DNA from 2 places in the Streptomyces sp. NPDC001536 genome. Region 2 is predicted to be linked to the other one. Evidence: riboswitches for the same ligand, from Rfam matches in the RefSeq annotation. Region 2 holds a riboswitch; the other holds the start of a gene.
What was found. Region 2 has a riboswitch for glycine ahead of gcvP (aminomethyl-transferring glycine dehydrogenase). Riboswitches for the same ligand answer to the same signal wherever they lie in the genome.

Region 1: another riboswitch for glycine. It lies ahead of gcvT (glycine cleavage system aminomethyltransferase GcvT); the one in region 2 lies ahead of gcvP (aminomethyl-transferring glycine dehydrogenase).

The regions. Positions count from the first base shown of each region.
Region 1 covers NZ_JBIAVQ010000014.1:287,775-299,257, forward strand. The annotation lists gene ACFY0U_RS33805 (trimeric intracellular cation channel family protein) at 1-391, opposite strand, end outside; gene ACFY0U_RS33810 (ABC transporter ATP-binding protein) at 452-1,693, opposite strand; gene ACFY0U_RS33815 (ABC transporter ATP-binding protein) at 1,705-2,802, opposite strand; gene ACFY0U_RS33820 (ABC transporter permease) at 2,799-3,797, opposite strand; gene ACFY0U_RS33825 (ABC transporter substrate-binding protein) at 3,907-5,706, opposite strand; gene ACFY0U_RS33830 (ABC transporter permease) at 5,776-6,786, opposite strand; gene ACFY0U_RS33835 (enhanced serine sensitivity protein SseB C-terminal domain-containing protein) at 7,100-7,900, opposite strand; gene ACFY0U_RS33840 (enhanced serine sensitivity protein SseB) at 8,045-8,815, opposite strand; gene ACFY0U_RS33845 (AAA family ATPase) at 8,896-9,558, opposite strand; glycine riboswitch at 9,750-9,843, shown strand; gene gcvT (glycine cleavage system aminomethyltransferase GcvT) at 9,987-11,102, shown strand; gene gcvH (glycine cleavage system protein GcvH) at 11,221-11,483, shown strand, end outside.
Region 2 covers NZ_JBIAVQ010000025.1:6,478-17,960, reverse strand. The annotation lists gene ACFY0U_RS42635 (molybdopterin-binding protein) at 1-191, shown strand, start outside; gene modA (molybdate ABC transporter substrate-binding protein) at 568-1,392, shown strand; gene ACFY0U_RS42625 (ABC transporter permease) at 1,389-2,243, shown strand; gene ACFY0U_RS42620 (ABC transporter ATP-binding protein) at 2,413-3,477, shown strand; gene ACFY0U_RS42615 (molybdopterin-binding protein) at 3,504-3,923, shown strand; gene gcvP (aminomethyl-transferring glycine dehydrogenase) at 3,982-6,867, opposite strand; glycine riboswitch at 7,042-7,138, opposite strand; gene ACFY0U_RS42605 (PRC-barrel domain-containing protein) at 7,270-7,647, shown strand; partial or broken gene ACFY0U_RS42600 (DNA polymerase IV) at 7,563-9,112, opposite strand; gene ACFY0U_RS42595 (MerR family transcriptional regulator) at 9,170-9,817, opposite strand; gene ACFY0U_RS42590 (bifunctional nuclease family protein) at 10,067-10,540, opposite strand; gene ACFY0U_RS42585 (MerR family transcriptional regulator) at 10,619-11,356, opposite strand; gene ACFY0U_RS42580 (FHA domain-containing protein) at 11,402-11,483, opposite strand, start outside.

The DNA of each region.
Region 1 (11,483 bases), on a different contig from region 2:
GGGTCGCCGACTGGGTGAGGCCGAGCCCGTACTCGTACGCCTTGGTCGTCCCGGCGACGCAGAACAGGCCGAGTCCGGCCGCGTCGAAGACGTTCACACCGACCTGGATGCGCTCCACGTGGGGGTGCAGGAAGAAGACCAGGAGGGCGGCGAGCAGCGGGGTGACGAAGTAGCCGAGGTCCGTGAAGGCCGCGGGCGGCACGGCACCGATGATCAGGTCCCGGAACAGTCCACCGCCCAGCGCCGTGACCTCGGCGAGGACGGCGATGCCGAAGACGTCGAAGTTCTTGCGGACGGCCAGCAGCGCGCCGGAGATCGCGAAGACGAAGATGCCGATCAGATCGAGCGTGTGCTGGACGGAGGGGGTGAACAGGTTCTGGAGCACCCCCATATTCTCACCCAGCAGCAAGCCCCCGCCTTACAAATGAAGGCGGGGGCTCGCTGACAGGACTTACTTCTCCTTGGAAGGAGCTTCCGGAGCCTCGGGCTCCGCAGTCTCCTCGGTCTCCTCCGCGGCACTCTCGGAGGCGCTCTCGGCGACCTCCGCCGCCACCGCCGCCGACGTCTCCGCCGACTCCGCGAGCACCTCGTCCGCGACCAGCTCGGCCGCCTCCTTGGCGACTGTCAGCAGAACGGTGTCCTGCGGGGCCTGGTCCTCGAAGTTCTCCGGGTGGTGACAAGCGACCTGCTGGCCGGGCTTGAGCTCGACGAGCTTCGGCTCGGTCGTCTTGCAGATCTCCGTCGCCTTCCAGCAGCGGGTGTGGAAGCGGCAGCCGCTCGGCGGGGAGATCGGCGAGGGCACGTCACCCTTGAGCAGGATGCGCTCGCTCTTGGCGTTCTTGCGCCGCGGGTCCGGGATCGGCACCGCCGACATGAGCGCCTTGGTGTACGGGTGCATCGGCGCCTTGTACAGCGACTCGCGGTCCGCCAGCTCGACGATCTTGCCGAGGTACATCACCGCGATCCGGTCCGAGACGTGCCGGACGACCGAGAGGTCGTGCGCGATGATCACGTACGTCAGTCCGAGCTCCTGCTGGAGGTCGTCCAGCAGGTTCACGACCTGGGCCTGGATCGACACGTCCAGCGCGGAGACCGGCTCGTCGGCCACCACGAGCTTCGGGTTGAGCGCGAGCGCGCGGGCGATGCCGATGCGCTGACGCTGACCGCCGGAGAACTCGTGCGGGTAGCGGTTGTAGTGCTCGGGGTTGAGACCGACCACCGACAGCAGCCGCTGGACCTCCGCCTTGATACCGCCCTCGGGCGTGACGCCCTGGAGCTTGAAGGGGGCGCCGATGATCGTGCCGATGGTGTGGCGCGGGTTCAGCGACGAGTACGGGTCCTGGAAGATCATCTGCACATCGCGGCGCAGCGGACGCATACCGCTCACCCCGAGGTGGGTGATGTCCTGGCCCTCGAACTCGACCTTGCCTGCGGTCGGTTCGAGCAGCCGGGTGATCAGCCGGCCCATCGTCGACTTGCCACAGCCCGACTCGCCCACGACACCGAGGGTCTCGCCGGCCTTGACCTCGAAGTCGATGCCGTCGACCGCGCGCACCGCGCCGACCTGCCGCTGGAGCAGGCCCTTCTTGATCGGGAAGTGTTTCTGGAGCCCGGTCACCTTCAGCAGGGTCTCGCCGGGGGCGGCGTCGCCCTTGGTGATCACCGTGCCTTCGCTCTGCGCAGGGATGCTCACTTTGTCCTCGCTCACAGCTTCGGCGCAATCTCTTCGATCCAGATACGCTCCCGCTGCTCCTGCGACATGTGGCAGGCGGCCCAGTGCTTGCTGCCCACCTCGGACAGCTCGGGGCGGACCGTACGGGTGACGTCGTCCTTCGGGATGTCCGCGTACGGGCAGCGCGGGTTGAAGGCGCAGCCGGACGGGATGTTGATCAGCGAGGGCGGGGAGCCCTTCACCGGGATCAGGCGCTCCTGCTGGTCGCGGTCCAGGCGCGGCATCGAGCCGAGCAGACCCCAGGTGTAGGGGTGGCGGGGCTCGTAGAACACCTTCTCCGCCGGACCGCGCTCGACGCAGCGGCCGCCGTACATCACCAGGATGTCGTCGGCGAGCTCGGCGACGACGCCCAGGTCGTGGGTGATGATGATGACCGCGGAGCCGAACTCCTTCTGCAGATCCCGGATCAGGTCGAGGATCTGCGCCTGGACGGTCACGTCCAGGGCGGTCGTCGGCTCGTCCGCGATGAGCAGTTCGGGGTTGTTGACCAGCGACATCGCGATCATCGCGCGCTGGCGCATACCGCCGGAGAACTCGTGCGGGTAGCTGTCCACCCGCTTGTCCGGCTGCGGGATGCCGACGCGGTCGAGCATCTCCACGGCACGGCGCTTGGCGGTCTTCTTGTCCACCTTGTGGTGGATGCGGTACGCCTCCACGATCTGCTGGCCGATCGTGTAGTACGGGTGCAGCGCGGACAGCGGGTCCTGGAAGATCATCGCCATGTCACGGCCGCGCAGCTTGCGCACGTGGTCCGGGTCGGCGGTGAGCAGCTCGGTGCCGTCCAGCCAGATCTCGCCGGAGATCTGTGCCTTGCGCTTGCCGTACTGGCCGGCGGTGTGCAGGCCCATGATGCCGAGCGAGGTCACCGACTTGCCGGAGCCGGACTCGCCCACGATGCCGAGGGTCTTGCCCTTCTCCAGCTGGAAGCTGAGCCCGTCGACGGACTTGACCAGACCGTCGTCGGTCGGGAAGTGCACCTTCAGGTCGCGCACTTCCAGGAAGGCGGTCGGCGCGGGCGAAGCGGGGGTGGGCTCACCCACGGCCGCTCCGCTCTTGCTGAGTTCGGTCATGCGAGCCTCACTCGGGGGTCGATCACGGCGTACAGGACGTCCACCACGAGGTTGGCGATCAGCACGGCTACGGAAGTGATCAGGGTGACGCCCAGAATGATGGGCAGGTCCTGGTTCTTGATACCGCTCAGCACCGCCTGGCCGAGGCCGGGAAGGCTGAACGTGGTCTCGGTCAGGATCGCGCCGCCGATGAGGGCGCCGAGGTCCATACCGAGCATGGTCAGGATGGGCGTCATCGTGGAGCGCATGGCGTGCTTGCCGATGACGACCTGTTCCTTGAGGCCCTTGGCGCGGGCCGTGCGGATGTAGTCCTCGCCGAGGATCTCCAGCATGGTGGCGCGGGTGATCCGGGCGTACATCGCGGCGTAGAGGAACGCCAGGGTGATCCAGGGCAGGATCATGCCGCCGAGCCAGCCGGTGAAGCTGTCCTCGAGGGGCACGTACTCGCCCTCGATCCAGCCCAGGCTGTAGGAGAAGATCGCCAGGCTCAGCAGACCGGTGAAGTAGATCGGGAGGGAGACACCCGCGAGGGCGACGACCATCGCACCGCGGTCCCAGAGGCTGCCCCGCTTGAGCGCGGAGAGCACGCCCGCCGAGACACCGAGGATCAGCCACAGCAGTGCGGCGCCGAGCGCGAGCCCCAGGGTCACCGGGAAGCGGTCGGTCAGCACCGGCCAGACGGCCTGCTCGCTGCGGAAGGAGTAGCCGAAGCACGGCGCGGAGCAGTGGATGACGTCGCCGCCGCCCACATAGGTGCGGCCCGCGAAGATGCCCTTGAAGAACTCCCAGACCTGGGCGTAGATCGGGTCGCCCAGTCCCAGCTTCTGCCGCACGCCCTCGACAGCGGCGGGGTCGGCCTGCTTGCCCACGAAGCTCAGGGCGACGTCGACACCTGCCCACTTGGGGACGAGGAAGAAGATGCCGAAGACCACCATGATGATGACCACGAGCATCACTGCGGCGGCAAACAGCCGCCTGATGAGGTAAGCGAGCACAGCTCTCGGCCCGCCGCGGATCGCGGGCCACCGGAGGTCGTCCGGTGGCCCGCGATCACACGTCGCCGGCCTTCACCTGCCTTTCGTGCCGTTCGGCGGGTGTGCCGGGTTACTTCGAGGACTTCAGACCGAGGTTGACGAAGTCGTACATGCCGCTGTAGTTGTCCGACGTGTAGACGTTGGCCAGGCGGTCACCGCGCCAGTTCACGAACTTCTCGAAGACGAACGGCAGGTAGTAGCCACCGTCCATCACCGCGTGGTTGATGTCCTTGGCGATCTGGAGCTTCTCCGCGTCACCCTGCGTCTTGACGTAGGTGTCGAACAGGCCGTTGATCTTCTTGTCGTCGATCATGGCGAAGTTGTTGTTGCCGCTCTCCAGGATGTACTTGCCGTCCCACAGCGGCAGACCGAAGCCCTGGACGGACGGGAAGTCCGCGCCCCAGCCCATGATGATGATGCCGAAGCCCTTCTTCTTCACGTTCGAGGGGCTGCCGATGATGCCGGAGGTCTGCGAGCCGTCGTACTGCTCGATGTCGACGGTGATGCCGACCTTCTTCAGCGAGGCCTGGAGGGACTCGGCGGTGGCCACCTCGACCGGCTTGTTGTTACGCACCGCGATGGTGGTCTTGAAGCCGTTCGGCTGACCGCAGGCCTTCAGCTCTTCCTTGGCCTTGGCGACGTTGCCGTTCTTGTTGGCACCGGCGAGCTCGTACGGGTCGTAGGACTGGCCCTCGGAACCCGGAACGGTCGGCGGGAGCATGTTGGTGCCGATGTCACCACCGGCGACCGGGCCACCGCGCGCGGTCTGCAGCGAGACGTGGTCGGCGCCGTAGATCACGGCCTTGCGGCAGTGGATGTTGTCGAACGGCTTCACGGTCTGCGGGAAGACCGCGTACCGGATGTAGCCGGAGACCGGGTTGTCCAGGTTGGCCTTGTGCTCCTGGAGGGCGGTGGTGCGGCCCTGCGGGGACAGACCGGTCTGGTTGATGTCCAGGTCGTAGTCACCGGCGAGCAGACGGGCGTCCAGGTCGTTGGCGTTCGAGAAGAACTTGACCGAGATCTTGTCCGGGTAGGCCTTGCGGATCGGGTCCGAAGCCTGGTCCCACTTGTCGTTGCGGACCAGGACCAGGTCCTTGCCCGGGCTGTACGACTGGAACTTGTACGGGCCGGAGGAGAACGGGTGCAGACCGTACTTGGACTTGGTGTCCTTGTCCTGGCGGACCGGGGAGGCCGAGACCAGGGCAAGGATCTCCTGGAAGTCGGCGTTGGCCTCGGGCAGCTTGAAGACGATGGTCTTGTCGTCCGGCGTCTCGATGGCCTTCAGACCGAGCTTGTCCTTGGAGGTGTCCTTGTAGGGACCCTTGTACTCGCCCTTGGGGTCGAGGACGTCCTTCAGGTACACGGGGCCGCCGGACAGCACGTCCTGCGCCCAGACGCGCTCGATGCCGTACTTCACGTCCTTGGACGTGATCGGCTTGCCGTCCTCCCACGTGATGCCGTCACGCAGGGTGTACGTGTAGGTCTTGCCGTCGTCGGAGATCTTGGCGAGACCGGTGGCGAGGTCCGGCGTGAGCTCGGTGCCCTTCTCGCCCGGCGCGGCGGTGCCCGTCACGAGCTGACGGCTGTAGTAGCGCGCGAAGTTCCACATGAAGCCGTAGTAGCCACGCGTGGTGTCCCACGAGTCGGCGTCCTGGGCACCGGCGAACTTCAGCTCGCCGCCCTTCTTGGCCAGCGAGGCCTGGGCGACCTTGTTGTTCGCGGCGTTGAAGCCGGCCGCGCCCGTGGAGTTGTTGCTGTCGTTGCCGTCATCACCGCCGCCGCCGCACGCCGCCGTGGTCAGCAGCGCGGCGACCGCGGCGACAGCGGCAAACGCCTGCTTCCGCCGCCCTGAGGTGCGTTGGGTAGTCACGATCTCGGATCCTCCGGATTTGATGAGAGACCCCGTGTTGGTGCCACGGGACGCTTTGTGTACGGCAGTTCAGCGGGAACCCTTCGGGTCCAGCGCGTCACGCACGCCGTCGCCGAAGAGGTTGAAGGCAAGAACGGTGATGAAGATCGCCACACCCGGGACCACCATGTACGTGGGGTCCGACTTGTAGTAGTCGATCGCGTTCGAGAGCATCTGCCCCCAGGAGGCCGTGGGCGGCTTGACGCCCACGCCCAGGAAGCTGAGCGCCGCCTCGGTGAGGATGTTGGTGGGGATCATCATCGTCGTGTAGACGATGATCGGCGCGACCAGGTTGGGCAGCAGTTCCTTGAACAGGATGTAGAGCCGCCCGGCGCCGAGCGAGCGGGCCGCCTCGACGTATTCGCGCTCGCGCAGCGAGAGCGTCTGGCCGCGCACCACGCGTCCGATGTAGGGCCAGCCGAAGAAGCCGATGACCAGGATCATCACGAACAGGCGCACGTCGGTGCCGGTCAGTCCCAGCATCTCGTTCGGCATGACCGAGACCAGCGCGATGATGAAGAGCAGCTGCGGGAAGGCCAGCAGACCGTCCATGACCCGGCTGATCGCGGAGTCGACCCAGCCGCCGAAGAAGCCGGCCAGGATGCCCAGGATCGTGCCGATGACGACGGCGACGATCGCGGACAGGAAGCCGACGAGCAGCGAGATACGGGCGCCGTAGAGGATGCGGGCGAAGATGTCACGGCCGTTGACCGGCTCGACACCCAGCCAGTGGTCGCCGCTGACGCCGCCGAAGGCCCCCTTGGGGGTGCCGAACAGCGGGTCGATCAGGTCTTTGTCGTTGTACGTGTTCGGGTCCTGGCCGTACAGGTTGGTGATCACCGGCGCGAGCAGAGCGACGACGATGAGGAAGAGCACGACAATGCCGCCCGCGAGAGCGAGTTTGTCCCGCTTCAGGCGCTCCCAGGCGATCCGTCCCAGGGAACGCCCCTGTACGGCCTTGGCGTCGGCGCTGATAACCGCCGCTTCTTCGGCCGCGCTCGGGGCCGCTTCCGCGGTCGGCTCGTGCAATGGTGCCGTCATCTGGCAGGGGCCCCTCTCAACCGGCGGTGGCCGGCCTTCACTTGCCGCTGTGGCGGCGTGATCAGTCCGTCGTACACAGGGGCGAACCCACCCCTGCTGCGGGAGTCTTCAACGCTTTGGCGATCTGTTGCCAGACTTGGCGGTGAAAGGATGCATAAACGTGATGCGGCTAGGAGGGTTCCGTTATCCGGACGCCGGGTAACGACGGCCGGACGGGGACCAGTTGGGACAATGAGGGCCTCATAGGGGCTATCTGCCCTCATCTACGCGCGCAGATACACTCCCGTAACAGAAGAGCCTGTGCCGGTCTGGATCAGTAGCCGCCGGGCGCCGGAGGGTAGCCGTACCCGGCCGCCGGAGCCTGCGCGGGAGCCGCCGCGTGCGCCTCGCGGTCGTAGAAGGGGCGGGCGCTCGCGCGCATCCACATCGCGACCGGGTCGTACTCGTCGGACATGGCGACGGTCGACACCGGCAGCCCGTCCGGGACCGCGCCGATGGACTGCTGCATCATCGCGCGCACCGAGTCCACGGCGGGCGGACTGGTGTCGTACACGTCCAGTCCGATGGCGAGGTACGGCGCCCCGAGCGCGGGCTGCACCCAGGCGCGGCGCAGCGAGCGGACGGCCGGGGTGCGGTGGGCGTTCTGCGCGATCAGGCCGTAGAACTGCGGGATCTCGATCCCGGGCTCCGACAGCCGCAGCGGACCGGCCGGCTGGCGCTCCAGACCGGTGGCGATCCGGCGCAGGTCGAGCCAGGGGATGCCGACTCCGCCGCCGGGGGCGTGCGGGTTGAGCCAGAGGCCGAAGTGGTCGGGGTAGAGGGTGCGGGCGACGTCGATCCCGTCGACGACCTCGTAGGAGCGGTTCCACCCGCTGGCGCTCAGTTCCTGGGCGGAGGTGACGCACGGGGCGTATCCGTACCCGCCCACCTCCATGTTTCCGTACTGGGCGTCGGGCGAGCCGGACTGGCCGTGCCAGAGGAGCATCCAGATCTGGCCGGAGGAGGGGGTGGCGAGGGCGCGGAGGAGTGCCTCGTAGGCGTCGTATCGCCCCGGCGTCACCTGGCGCAGCATGTGCTCGACCTGGCCGGTCGCGGCGGTGCCGCTCGCGCTCACGAGTCCCTCCGGAGAAACGGTGCGTATGTCTGCCGACAGCTTAAGCGGTGACGGCTCGGGGCTTGCGGTGGTCTGCGGGGTGCCGGTACGTCGTGGCTTGTCGCGCAGTTCCCCGCGCCCCTAGGTGTGCTGCCCTGAGGGCGTCTAAAAGTCCTGCTGATAAAAGGGACGTACCTTCTCTTTCATCCAGTGACCCACCGGATCATCCGCTACGTCCAGCAGGACCAGGTTCACCGGCCATTTCACCGGGGTTCGGCCCAGGGCCCTGCCCAGTGCGTCCATCGGGAGGGTACGCAAGTCGCCCTCCCATTGGGAGAGTTCTACGCCGACGAACATCACGGGCTCGGCCGTCTCGATCGAGGCCAGGCAGCGGCGGGCGGTCAGGACGACGCCTGTCGCGGCGAACTCGGCGGAGGCGGTGGCGAGGAAGTCGACCGGGTCGTCCTGCCAGTCCGGTTCGTAGAGCTTGACGCGGCCGCCGGTGTTGGGGCCGTCCAGCGGGGTGCGGCCGATGCGGCAGAGTTCGGAGACGGCGGGCGGAGGGAGGGGCACGCCGACCACGCCGTCCGGGTTCACGGCGATGCCGACCTGCGGGGGCAGGCCGCGCGCGAACTCGACCGCGGGCGCGATCGTGTACGCCATGTGCCCGCCCGCGACATGGCGGAACTGCTCCTCGGAGCTGAAGACCGGGACGTACGCCTGGCCCTCGATCTCCATGCTGGGCAGGTCGAGGGGGCCGCTGTGCGGGCCGCCGCCGTTCGGCAGCGGGATCCAGACGAAGCTGCGGCCCAGGACCTCGATTATCCGGGCACCGGCCGCGGGCATGCCGAGGGAGGCCGAGAGCACCTCCTCCAGCTCGTTGCCGGGCCATCCGCCGCCGTGCGGATGGGGGTGTGCCTGTGCCGGGAATGCCATCTGTCCGTCCGCCTGCCGAGTACTGCCGCTTGTGTCGGGTCTGTGGCTGAGAAGGCTAGCGGGTACGCGGGCGCCCGAGGTCAGCCCGTGAAACCGATCCGGCGCAGGGTGTCCGCCGCGTCCCGGTCGAGCAGCACCGCCGAGCCGACGCCTTGCGGCAGGTCGCCCTTCGCCACCGAGCGGATCAGCCGGGCGGCCGCCGTGCGGTGCCTGAGGAAGGCGTACTTCGAGACGCCGCGGCCACGCTCGCGCTGACCGGCCAGCGCGATGTCCGGGGTGACGTCGAGCAGCAGCAGATGCAGGGTGCCGCCGCGCCGGCGGGCCTCGCGGGCCAGCCAGCCGCGCACCCAGGACTGGGTGCCGCAGTCGTGCACGACGACCCCCTTGCCGGAGCGCAGCGCGCGGAACAGACCGAAGTAGTGGGCGGCCCGGACCAGGGGGCGGTAGATCGCGTACGGCAGGAAACGCGGCGCCCGCTCGTCCCAGCGGTCGCGGGTGTCCTGGGAGTCGATCCGGGTGCCCTTGACGGCCCGCCGCATCAGGGTCGACTTGCCGCTGCCGGGCAGGCCGGTGATCACGACGAGGTCGTCCGGGGCGAAGAGCAGGGCGTGCGGGCTGTGGCCGGCGCGGTCGCGCAGGTCGCGGACGACCGGCTGCGGTGCGCACGCCTCCCGGGCCGGAGCGGCCGGCTGTGCGGGCAGCGCGACGGCCGAGGTGGTGGCGTACGCAGTGGTCCTGTTCACCGTGATCGTCCTCCCCTGGGGTGGGTCACGAGTTCCCATCCCCGTCGAGTGTAAAGAGAAGGTAATCCGCGGTGCCTCCTGTTTCCGTCCGTTTCTCGCAACAGGCCTGCTACAGGCTGCGGCGAGGGCCGCCCCTGCCGTGGTCGCCGGATGCGTGCAATGATGGCCGCGCCAACTGCATACCGGCCGTTTGAATCCGCGCGGGAGAGTTCCCAGCCCTGCTGGGACGCCGAAGGAGCAAGTCCCTCCCTTGAATCTCTCAGGCCCCGTTACCGCGCGGGCGAGGCACATCTGAAAAGCGAGCCGCCCTCCGGCGGCTCCACCCAAGGTGCAAGTCATGTCCCCTGCGGTCATGGCGAACCTCTCAGGTTCCGATGACAGATGGGGAGGAACGACCTCGCCGTCATGCCTTGGGAGACAACCGTCCGATGAGCAATGAACCCCGTCTTACCGCGCTCGATGCCCTGCATCGCTCGCTCGGCGCGACGATGACCGACTTCGCCGGCTGGGACATGCCCCTGCGCTACGGCTCCGAGCGCGACGAGCACAACGCCGTGCGCACGAAGGCCGGGCTCTTCGACCTCTCCCACATGGGCGAGATCACGGTCACCGGACCGCAGGCCGCGGCCCTCTTGGACTACGCCCTCGTGGGCAACATCGGGAGCGTCGGCGTCGGCCGTGCCCGCTACACCATGATCTGCCGCGAGGACGGCGGCATCCTGGACGACCTGATCGTCTACCGGCTCCACGACACCGAGTACATGGTCGTCGCCAACGCCTCCAACGCCCAGGTCGTCCTGGACGCACTGGTGGAGCGTGCGGCCGGCTTCGACGCCGAGGTGCGCGACGACCGGGACGCGTACGCGCTGATCGCCGTGCAGGGCCCCGAGTCCTCCGGCATCGTGAAGTCCCTCACCGACGCCGACCTCGACGGCCTCAAGTACTACGCCGGGCTGCCCGGCACGGTCGCCGGTGTCCCGGCGCTGATCGCCCGCACCGGCTACACCGGCGAGGACGGCTTCGAACTGTTCGTGAAGCCCGAGCACGCGGTCGAGCTGTGGCAGGCCCTGACCAAGGCGGGCGAGGCCGTCGGCCTGATCCCCTGCGGTCTGTCCTGCCGGGACACGCTGCGCCTGGAGGCGGGCATGCCGCTGTACGGGCATGAGCTGAGCACCTCGCTCACCCCCTTCGACGCCGGGCTCGGCCGGGTGGTGAAGTTCGAGAAGGAGGGCGACTTCGTGGGGCGCCAGGCGCTGCGCGAGGCCCTCGAGAACCTCGACCACGACGTACCGCGCGTTCTCGTCGGCCTGATCGCCGAGGGCCGCCGTGTCCCCCGCGCCGGGTACGCCGTGGTCGCCGACGGCCAGGTGATCGGCGAGGTCACCTCCGGCGCCCCCTCCCCCACGCTGGGCAAGCCGATCGCGATGGCGTACGTCGACGCCGCGCACGCCGCGCCGGGCACCACCGGGGTCGGTGTGGACATCCGGGGCAGCCACGAGCCCTACGAGGTCGTGGCTCTGCCGTTCTATAAGCGCCAGAAGTAGACACTGGACGTGAGGTCGCGCGCCCGCGCGTGACCCTGCGCACATTTCCGCTGCTCACGCACGTTCCCAGCAGTCCCCCATTCACCAGCACTCCCCCGCGTACAGGAGAATTCAGGCCATGAGCAACCCCCAGCAGCTGCGCTACAGCAAGGAGCACGAGTGGCTGTCGGGCGCCGAGGACGGCGTCTCGACGGTAGGCATCACGGAGCACGCGGCCAACGCGCTCGGCGATGTCGTCTTCGTGCAGCTCCCGGAGGTCGGTGACACGGTGACCGCGGGCGAGACCTGCGGCGAGCTGGAGTCGACCAAGTCCGTGTCCGACCTGTACTCCCCGGTGTCCGGTGAGGTCACCGCGGTCAACGAGGACGTCGTCAACGACCC
Region 2 (11,483 bases):
GCAACGCCTTCCCCGGCATCGTCACCGCCATCAAGCTCGGCGATGTCGCCGCCCAGGTCGAGATCCAGGCCGGCCCGCACCGCCTGGTCTCCCTGCTGACCCGCGAGGCCGTCGAGGAACTGGGCCTGGAGGTCGGCATGGAGGCCACGGCCCGCGTGAAGTCGACGAACGTACACATCGACCGCACCTGAGACCCACCAGGCCCCACCACCCGCCCCCCCGGGCGCACGCCCGTCAGACCCGGCCCCTTCAGCCTCACCCCCCCGGCGCTGCGCCCAGCGCAGCAGGTCCGGCACGGTCAGCCGGACCGGACGGGCGAGATCCCCGCTCACGGCCAGTTCGGCAACCAGCTGCTGCACGAGACACCACCGCCGGCAGGACCGTACCCGCGCGGCAGTCCCGTAGAAACGCACATGCGCACCCCACCCCGCAATGAGGCCGGATCATGCAATGCAACAGGAGACTTACGCCTTGCATGTGCGGCAGTATCATCGCCGCACGGTCTTCGACAGGCCGCTGCCGGGCCCCAGCGGCCCATGCCCGAAGAACGTGAAGGAGCAGACCGTGATGACCCGTTCCGCGCGCCGGACCCGCCGGACCCTGCAGCTGGCCGGTGCCGGAGCCGCCGCGCTGCTGGCGCTGACCGCCTGCTCCTCCTCCGACCCGGACTCCGACTCCGCCGGCTCCGACACCTCGGCCTCCGGGTCGGCGAAGCTGTCCGGCACGGTGAACGTCTTCGCCGCGGCCTCGCTGAAGGAGAGCTTCACGACCCTGGGCGAGGAGTTCGAGAAGGCCCACCCCGGCACCAAGGTCACCTTCAACTTCGGCGGCAGCGACACCCTGGCGGCCAGCATCACGGGCGGCGCCGGCGCCGACGTGTTCGCCGCGGCCAGCCCCAAGACGATGAAGATCGTCACAGACGCCGGAGACGCCACGGGTACGCCCGCCACCTTCGTCCGCAACCAGCTGGAGATCGCCACCCTGCCGGGCAACCCGGACAAGATCGCCTCCTTGAAGGACCTCACCAAGTCGGGCCTGAAGGTCGTGCTGTGCGACGCGGAGGTCCCCTGCGGTGCCGCCGCTCAGAAGGCCCTGGACGCCAGCAGCCTCAAGCTCACCCCGGTCTCCTACGAGCAGGACGTCAAGAGCGCCCTGACGAAGGTCGAGCTCAAGGAGGCCGATGCCGCGGTGGTCTACAAGACCGATGTGAAGGCCGCGGGTGACAAGGTGGAGGGCGTGGACTTCCCCGAGTCGGCCGACGCCATCAACGACTACCCGATCGCCCTGCTCAAGGACGCCCCGAACGCCGCCGCGGCGAAGGCGTTCATCGAGCTGGTCCAGTCAGCCGAGGGTCAGAAGGTCCTGACCGCGGCAGGGTTCCTCAAGCCGTGACGTCCCTCGACACGACCGGCACCGCGGACACCCTCAAGGGCGGTCCGCGGCGCCGCCGCGCCCGGTCGACGGTCAGGGGCGTACCGCTCCCCCTCCTCCTCCCGGCTCTGCTGGGCCTGGCGTTCCTGATCCTCCCCCTGGTCGCCCTGCTGGTCCGGGCTCCCTGGAGCACCCTCCCGGAGCAGCTGACCAGCGCCGAGGTGTGGCAGGCGCTACGCCTGTCCCTGGTGTGCGCCACGGCCGCGACCGCCCTCAGTCTCCTGATCGGCGTCCCCCTGGCCTGGCTCCTGGCCCGCACCGACTTCCCCGGCCGCGGCCTGGTCCGCGCCCTGGTGACCCTCCCCCTGGTCCTCCCCCCGGTGGTGGGCGGTGTGGCCCTCCTGATGGCCCTGGGCCGCAACGGCATCGTGGGCCAGTGGCTGGACTCCTGGTTCGGCGTCACGCTCCCCTTCACCACGGCAGGCGTCATCGTCGCGGAGACCTTCGTGGCGATGCCGTTCCTGGTCATCAGCGTGGAGGGCACCCTGCGCGCGGCGGACCCCCGCTACGAGGAGGCGGCCACCACCCTGGGCGCCTCCCGCTTCACGGCCTTCCGGCGCGTGACCCTCCCCCTGATCGCCCCCGGCATCGCAGCCGGCGCGGTCCTCGCCTGGGCCCGGGCCCTGGGCGAGTTCGGCGCCACGATCACCTTCGCCGGCAACTTCCCCGGCCGCACCCAGACCATGCCCCTCGCGGTCTACCTGGCCCTCCAGAGCGACCCGGCAGCGGCGATCGCCCTGAGCCTGGTGCTCCTGGCGGTATCGATCGCGGTACTGGCGGGCTTGCGGGACCGCTGGATGACGGCGTCATGACGAGCCCGGCCGGCCAGAAGCCGACGAACATCCCTTGGACGAAGATCTGATGCCGAACACCCACCCCGCGGCCGCCGACGGCGCTCAACCCCCACAGGGGCCACCCGCACCCGACAACGAAGGCAGCACGGGCGGTGCGGGTGGGAAAACAAATCCGGCCGAAGGCCGGATGCCCACCCCCCACCCGCACTCACCCGACGGCCTCCACGCCCACCTGATCGTCACCCACCCCACCTTCCACCTCGACATCACCCTCACCGCACCCCCCGGCGAGGTAGTAGCCCTCCTCGGCCCCAACGGCGCAGGCAAGACCACCGCCCTCCGCGCCCTCGCCGGCCTCACCCCCCTCACCGCCGGTCACCTCCACCTCGACGGCACCGACCTGAACCGCACACCCCCCGAATCCCGCCCCGTAGGCGTCGTATTCCAGGACTACCTCCTCTTCCCCCACCTCACCGCCCTGGACAACGTCGCGTTCGGCCCCCGCTGCCAGGGCGCCACAAAGGCAGACGCCCGCCGCCAGGCAACCGAGTGGCTGACCCGCATGGGCCTCACCGACCACGCCACGGCCAAACCCCGCAGACTCTCCGGCGGACAGGCCCAACGCGTCGCCCTGGCCCGCGCCCTGGCCACCCACCCCCGCCTGCTCCTCCTCGACGAGCCTCTCGCCGCCCTGGACGCCCGCACCCGCCTGGAGGTCCGCTCCCAACTCCGCCGCCACCTTGCCGACTTCGAGGCAGTCGCCGTCCTGGTCACCCACGACCCCCTGGACGCGATGGTCCTGGCCGACCGCCTGGTCGTGATCGAGCACGGACGGATCGTCCAGGAGGGCACCCCGTCCGACATCGCCCGCCATCCCCGTACGGACTACATCGCCCAGCTCGTCGGCCTGAACCTCTACAAGGGCCGGTCGGAAGGCCACACGGTCCGCCTGGAGGCCGGCCCCGACATCACCACCACCGAGGACCTCACGGGAGAGACCTTCGTCGCGTTCCCCCCGTCCGCCGTGACCCTCTACCGCGACCGCCCCACCGGCTCCAGCGCCCGCAACCTCTGGCGCTGCGAGGTCGCCGGCCTGGAGACCCACGGCGACCAGATCCGCGCCGACCTCACCGGCGAACTCCCCCTCGCCGCGGACCTCACCACGGTCGCCGCGGCCGAACTGGACCTGCACCCGGGCGCGGAGGTCTGGGCCACGGTGAAGGCGACGCAAACGCACGCATACCCGGCGTAAGACGCCAACGCCCATAGGTTGATGCCATGACGTTGAGCATCCGCAACCAACTCCCCGGCACCGTCACCGAGGTCACCCCCGGCGAGGTGATGGCCACGGTCAAGGTCCATCTCTCCGGCGGCCAGAACCTCACCGCCGCGATCACCAAGGAGGCGGCCGAGGACCTGGCCCTCGCGGCGGGCTCCGCCGTACGCGCCCTGGTGAAGTCGACGGAGATCTCCCTGGCCACGGGCCGCGTCGACGGCCTCTCGATCCGCAACCGGCTCCCCGGCACGGTCACCGCCGTCACCACCGGCCCCGCCATGGCAGCCGTCAAGCTGACGGTCGACGGCACCGAACTGACCGCCGCCATCACCAAGGACGCCGCCGAGGACCTGGCCCTCACCGCCGGCACCCCGGTCGTAGCCCTGATCAAGTCGACCGAGGTCTCCCTCGCGACCGAGTGAGCCGCCCGGGACATGAAAAGGGCCCCGCCGAAAGCGGGGCCCTTCTTCCACTACCGGCTCAGTCCTCGTACGCGTCCAGCGGCGGGCACGAGCACACCAGGTTCCGGTCGCCGAAGGCCTGGTCGATCCGGCGCACCGGCGGCCAGTACTTGTCCGCGACCGACACCCCGGCCGGGAACACGGCCTCCTCGCGCGTGTACGCGTGCTCCCACTCCCCGCCGAGCGCGCGGGCCGTGTGCGGCGCGTTCCGCAGCGGGTTGTCGTCCGCGGGCCACTCGCCGGAGCCGACCTTCTCGATCTCCGCGCGGATCGCGATCATCGCGTCGCAGAACCGGTCGAGCTCGATCAGATCCTCGGACTCGGTCGGCTCGATCATCAGCGTCCCCGCCACCGGGAACGACATCGTCGGCGCGTGGAACCCGTAGTCGATGAGCCGCTTGGCGACGTCGTCGACGCTCACTCCGGTCGCCTTGGTCAGCGGCCGCAGATCGATGATGCACTCGTGCGCGACCAGCCCGCCGGGGCCGGTGTAGAGCACGGGGTAGTGCGGTTCGAGCCGCTTGGCGATGTAGTTGGCACCGAGCACCGCCACCTGCGTGGCGCGCTTGAGCCCCTCACCGCCCATGAGCCGGACGTACGTCCACGAGATCGGCAGGATCCCCGCGGACCCCCACGGCGCGGCCGAGATCGGCCCGACACCCGTCTCCGGCCCGGCCTCGGGCTGCAGCGGGTGGTTGGGCAGATACGGCGCCAGGTGCGCACGCACACCGACCGGCCCGACGCCCGGTCCGCCACCGCCGTGCGGGATGCAGAAGGTCTTGTGCAGGTTCAGGTGCGAGACGTCGCCGCCGAAGTGGCCCGGCTTGGCGAGCCCCACCAGGGCGTTGAGGTTGGCGCCGTCGACGTACACCTGCCCGCCGGCCTCGTGCACCTGTGCGCAGATGTCGGCGACATGCTCCTCGAACACACCGTGCGTCGAGGGGTACGTGATCATCAGCACCGACAGCTCGTCGCGGTACTGCTCGATCTTCGCCCGCAGATCCTCGACGTCGATCTCGCCGTCCTCGGCGGTCTTCACGACGACGACCTTCATCCCGGCCATGACCGCGCTGGCGGCGTTGGTCCCGTGCGCGGAGGACGGGATCAGACACACGGTCCGCTGCTCGTCCCCATTGGCCCGGTGGTACCCGCGTACGGCGAGCAGTCCGGCCAGCTCACCCTGCGACCCGGCGTTGGGCTGAAGGCTGACCTTGTCGTACCCGGTGACCTCGGCGAGACGTTCCTCCAGCTCACGGATGAGCGTGAGGTAGCCCTGGGCCTGCTCGGCGGGCGCGAAGGGGTGCAACTGCCCGAACTCGGGCCAGGTGACCGGCTCCATCTCGGTGGTCGCGTTGAGCTTCATGGTGCAGGAGCCCAGCGGGATCATGCCGCGGTCGAGCGCGTAGTCCCGGTCGGCGAGCCGGCGCAGGTAACGCAGCATCGCCGTCTCGGAGCGGTGCTGGTGGAAGACCGGGTGCGTGAGGAACTCGTCGCCGCGCAGCAGCGCGGCCGGCACGGCGTCCTCGGTGACGGCGTCGAGCGCCTCGATGTCGCCCTCGACCCCGAACGCCTGCCATACGGCGCTCAGCTGGGCCCGCGTGGTCGTCTCGTCGCAGGCGGCGGAGACCCGGTCGGCGTCCACGAGGCACAGGTTGACGCCGTTCTCGCGCGCGGCGGCGACGACCTCGGCGGCCCTGCCCGGCACCCGGACGGTCACCGTGTCGAAGTAGGCGCCGTGCACGACCTCGACACCACCGGCGGTGAGCCCCGCGGCGAGGATGCTCGCGTAGCGGTGGGTCCGCCGCGCGATGTCCTTCAGCCCCTCGGGCCCGTGGTAGACGGCGTACATCCCGGCCATCACGGCGAGCAGCACCTGCGCGGTACAGATGTTGCTGGTCGCCTTCTCACGGCGGATGTGCTGCTCTCGGGTCTGCAGGGCCAGCCGGTACGCCTTGTGCCCGGCGGCGTCCACGGACACGCCCACGAGCCGCCCGGGCAGGCTGCGCGCGAACTTCTCGTGCACCGCCATGTAGCCGGCGTGCGGCCCACCGAAGCCCATCGGCACACCGAAGCGCTGTGTGGTCCCGACCGCGATGTCGGCCCCGAGCTCACCGGGCGACTTCAGCAGCGTCAGCGCGAGCAGATCCGCGGCGACGGTGACCAGTGCTCCGAGCTCGTGCGCCTGCTCGATCAGGGGCTTTATGTCCCGTACGACACCGGAGGCGCCGGGGTACTGGACGAGCACGCCGTTGATCTCCCGCCCGGCGACATCGGCCGGAATGCCGTCGCTGAGGTCGGCGACCACGACCTCCACGCCGGTCGGCTCGGCACGGGTCTCGATCACGGCGATGGTCTGCGGAAGCGCGTCCGCGTCGACCAGGAACAGCCCCTTCTTGTTCTTGCCCATGCGCCGGGACAGCGACATCGCCTCGGCGGCCGCCGTGCCCTCGTCGAGCAGCGAGGCGCCGGAGGTGGGCAGCCCGGTCAGTTCGGCGACCATGGTCTGGAAGTTGAGCAGGGCCTCCAGCCGTCCCTGGGAGATCTCGGGCTGGTACGGCGTGTAGGCGGTGTACCAGGCCGGGTTCTCCATGACATTGCGCAGGATGACGGGCGGCGTGAAGGTCCCGTAGTACCCGAGTCCGATCATGGAGCCGAGAACCTGGTTCCGGTCGGCGAGCGAGCGAAGCTCGGCGAGCACCTCGGCCTCGGTGCGTGCGCCGGGCAGGTCGAGGTCATCGGCGTTCTTGATCACATCCGGCACCGCGGCGGCGGTGAGCTCGTCCAGCGAGCCGTAGCCGACCTGCGCGAGCATCTTGGCCCGCGCCTCGTGGTCGGGCCCGATGTGGCGCTGTTCGAAGGGGATCCCCTGCTCGAGTTCGGTGAGCGGAGTGCGGTGGGCGGTCATTACGGAGGCCTCCTGGTCTGACACGACCTGCGAGGGGCACCACGGCACGGGTACCCGGACGGCCTCCCCCTCTGTCATCTCAACCTGAGAGCTTCACCGGGACGCCCGAGGACTCCCGGCTTTCACCGTCGGTGAGAGCGGAAGCCGTACTCCCGCTCTGCTTTCCAGAGTGGCCTCGTCCGTGCGGTACGTGTGCCTGAGAGATTCCGGGGAGGATTTGCTCCTTCGGCGCCTCCGAACGGTGTCCGGAGGACTCTCCCGCACAGGGTCGGCAGCCGCTTGTCAGCCTAGCAGCGAGGTCAACGCGGATCCCTCGAGATCCCCTCGAGTGGCCACCTCCCCCAATGTGCTCTTTCGTAGTTCCTACGGATGCGTTGCGAGTCGCGACCTAGTGGAGGGCCCGTGCATACCGACATCGATCCTCGGAACCTGATCGGCCGCAAGGCCTTCGACCGCAACGGCACCAAGATCGGCACGATCGACGAGGTCTATCTCGACGACGCGACCGGTGTGCCCGAATGGGCGGCCATACGCACCGGCCTCTTCAGCAGGGACGCCTTCGTCCCCCTGGAACCCAGCGAACTCCTCGACGGCACCCTCCGAGTCCCCTTCGACCGCGCCCTGATCAAGGACGCCCCGGACTTCGGCGTGGGCCGCCACCTGTCCCCCGACCAGGAACTCCAGCTCTACCACCACTACGGCCTGGACGTGGCCCCACCACCCCCCTTCCCGGACCACGACTTCGGCAAGCTGGCGGGCACGGAGGACGCGGAAGCCTGACGCGGCAGGCGCACAGACCCGCAGCCGCCGACGGCGCTCGGCCACCAGGGGCCACCCGCACCCGACAACGAAACCGTCACGGGTGGTGCGGGTGGGAACCCAGATCCGGCCGAAGGCCGGATGCCCCACACACAACCGGCACCAACGGCAAAGGCTCAGCCACCGCCAACGCAGCATCGTCCACCGAAAACGTCCGCACCCGCCCCGGCTCGGAATCCGGTGTCTCGAACCGCACCGTCACCCTCCCCAGCCCACTCCCCTGCACCCACCCGTGCCCGAACTCGTCATGCCGCACATCGTGCCCCGACACCCACCGCCGCTCGACAGGAACGACCGGCGTCTCCTCAGCCACCTCGCTCCCCGGCTCCTCCTCCGCAAGCTCCCCCCGCTCCCCCGCGGCCTGCGCGAACAGATCCTCCTGCGTGTAATCGGCAAGCCCACTCACTCCGACCCCCAGCAACCGCACACCCCCGGTCGTATCCACGGAATCCAACAGCCGAGCCGCAGCCTCCCGCACGACAGCGGGGTCATCGGTGGGCCCCCGCAACGTCTCGGACCGCGTCAGCGTGGAGAAGTCGTACCGCCGCACCTTCAGCACGATGGTCCGCCCCGACAGCCCGGCCCCCCGCAGCCTCCGCACACACCGGTCCGCCAGCCGCTGCACCTCCAGCCCCACCCGCACCCGGTCGTGGATGTCCACGTCATACGTGTCCTCGACCGACACGGACTTGGTCTCCCGCTCGGCGACCACGGGCCGCTCGTCGTAGGCCATCGCCATCGCGTACAGCCCGTGCCCATGGGCCTTCCCCAGCAGCCGTACGAGCTCGTCCTCCCCCGCCTCCGCGATCTCCTCGACCGTGTGGATCCCGGCCCGCCGCAGATGGTCCCCCGTCGCCGGCCCCACCCCCGGCAGGATCCGCACCGACTTGGGCCCCAGCAGTGCCCGCTCGGTCCCCGGCTCGATCAGGACCAGCCCGTCCGGCTTGGCCTGCTCGGAGGCGATCTTCGCGAGCATCTTGGACGCGGCGAGCCCCACCGACCCCGTGAGCCCCGTGACGGCCCGTATGTCGGCCCGCAGCTTGGCCCCGGCCAGCCGCGCCGACTCCTCGTCCCAGGCCGCGCCCCCGGCCTCCAGATCCACGAACGCCTCGTCGAGGCTGAGCGGCTCCACCAGCGGCGACAGCGCCCGCAGCAGCCCCATCACCTGATCACTGATCGACCGGTAGAACGCAAAGCGCGGCACGAGATACGCGGCGTTCGGCGCGAGCCGCCGCGCCTGAGCCATCGGCATCGCGGAATGCACGCCGAACACCCGGGCCTCGTACGAGCAGGTGGCCACCACGCCACGCGGCCCGAGCCCGCCCACCACGACGGCCTTCCCCCGCAGGCTCGGCTTGGACGCCTGCTCCGCCGAGGCGAAGAAGGCATCCATGTCGAGATGCAGGATCGTGGGCGTGGTTCTCACATCTCCGATGCTGCCCTACGCCACTGACAATGCCCCGTCGCGAGCGCGGAGCGGCTCTCAGACCGCCCGGTTGCGCCGCCGCGCCAGCTCGTCGGCCGGGTTGTGCCCGACGAGGGTCTCGCCGGTGTCGATCCGCTCCCCGTGCAGCTGGGACAGGGCGCTCTCGACGTCCCGCCACACGACACCCACGGCGATCCCGAAGACGCCCTGACCGCCCTGGAGCAGCGCGTGGACCTCGTCGGGCGAGCTGCACTCGTAGACCGTGGCGCCGTCGCTCATGAGCGTCATGCGCTCCAGGTCCCGGAATCCGCGCTCCCGCAGGTGCTGCACGGCGGTGCGGATGTTCTGGAGCGACACCCCGGTGTCGAGGAACCGCTTGACGATCTTCAGGACGACGACGTCCCGGAAGCTGTACAGGCGCTGCGTCCCCGACCCGTGGGCGGGCCGCACGCTCGGCTCCACGAGCCCGGTGCGCGCCCAGTAGTCCAGTTGCCGGTAGGTGATGCCGGCAGCGGCACAGGCCGTCGGACCGCGGTAGCCGATCTCCTCGGACGCCATGGACGTCGCCCCTCCGCCGCTGCTCGGCACAGCCGCCGGTCGCTGCGGAACGTGATCGGCCGCGCTGCTGTGAAGCGGGTACGGGCCGCTCGCCCCCAGACTGCGTCCGGGAGCACCCCCAGCCGTACCGTCGCCGCTGCTTCTCACGCCGACCTCCGTCCTTGACCTGCCTTCTCGACGGTAGGCAGTCACCCGGGGTGCGTCAACGATCGCCACACTCGGCACGCCGAGTGATAATCACCCTAGGAGTGGTTTCCCGTACCCCACCGCGGGGAAAGGCTAGCCGAATGCGCTCGGGACGGGCCGCAGGACGCTCTCACACGCCGCTGGCAAATGCCGGCATTTCCGTGGTCACCGGACACGGGCGCCCCGTCAGACGGTGAGTCCGGCCGTGCCTCACTGGCTGCTGGTGCCGAAGTCCTCGGGCGAGATCTGGTCGAGGAACTCGCGGAACTTCTCCACCTCGTCCTCCTGCTCGTCCGGGATCGCGATACCCGCGTCGTCGAGCACACCGTCGCTGCCGTAGATGGGCGTCCCGGTACGCAGCGCCAGCGCTATGGCATCGGAGGGCCGGGCACTCACCTCGACCCCACTGGCGAAGACCAGCTCCGCGTAGAAGACGCCCTCCCGCAGATCGGTGATGCGCACTTCGGTGAGCTCCTGGCCGACGGCTTCCAGCACGTCCTTGAACAGGTCGTGGGTCAGCGGTCGCGCGGGGGCCATGCCCTGCTGGGCGAAGGCGATCGCCGTCGCCTCCCCCGGCCCGATCCAGATGGGGAGGTAGCGGTCGCCTCCCACTTCACGCAGGAGCACGATCGGTTGGTTGGAGGGCATTTCGACCCGGACACCTACGACATCGAGCTCGTTCACACAGCAACCCTAGGCCGTGCCCGGGACGTTTGGGTAGTCGGGCCGGAAACGGGGGGACGGATCCGGCGTCCGAGGCCCTCAGGGCAGCCGCACACCGAGGGCGGTCTGCACCAGCGCCGCGTGCAGCTTCACCGTGAGCCCGGCCAGCTCCTTCGTACGGGCTTCCGCGTGCGCCCTCGTCTGCGGATTGCGGTGCCGCCTCAACGGCGCCACCACCTGGTCCACCAGACCGGCCTCCCGGTCGGCGGCGGCCTTCATCACCCGCAGATGCCGCGGCTCGATCCCGAACCGCCCCAGCTCGACGACGAGCGCCGCCACGGTGACCGTCTCGGCGTCGTACGCCCCGTCCGGCAGTGGGGCGATCAGCCCGTACGACTCCCACTCCTCGAGCTCCCGCTCACCGATCTCGGCCGCGACGAGCAGCTCGGCCCGCCCGATCCGGGCGGCTGTGGGCGCCTCGAAGGAGTCGGGCAGCGTCTCTCCGTCCCGTTGACGCCCCACAAGGGGCAGCGCGACGGCCTCGCCCCGCTCCATCGCGTCCAGGTGCTCACGGATCACCTTGAGCGGCAGATAGTGGTCCCGCTGCATCCGCAGCACGTGTCCGAGGCGCTCGACGTCCTCCGGGCTGAACTTGCGATACCCCGACGGGGTCCGCTGCGGCTCGATGAGCCCCTCCGACTCCAGGAAACGGATCTTGGAGATGGTGACTTCGGGGAACTCGTCACGCAGCGCGTTCAGCACCGTGCCGATGCTCATCAGCCCACTGTCCGCGGCGGCGGCACCGTCCCGGGCACCGCCGCTCGGTGTTTGAAGCATGGACCTTCCCTGGGGGTGTCCCCCCGGACGGAGCCCGGGGGCGGGTCAGTAGCCCCGCTGGCTCGCGTAGAAGACCAGCCGGTACTTGCCGATCTGCACCTCGTCGCCGTTGTGCAGCGGCACCGAG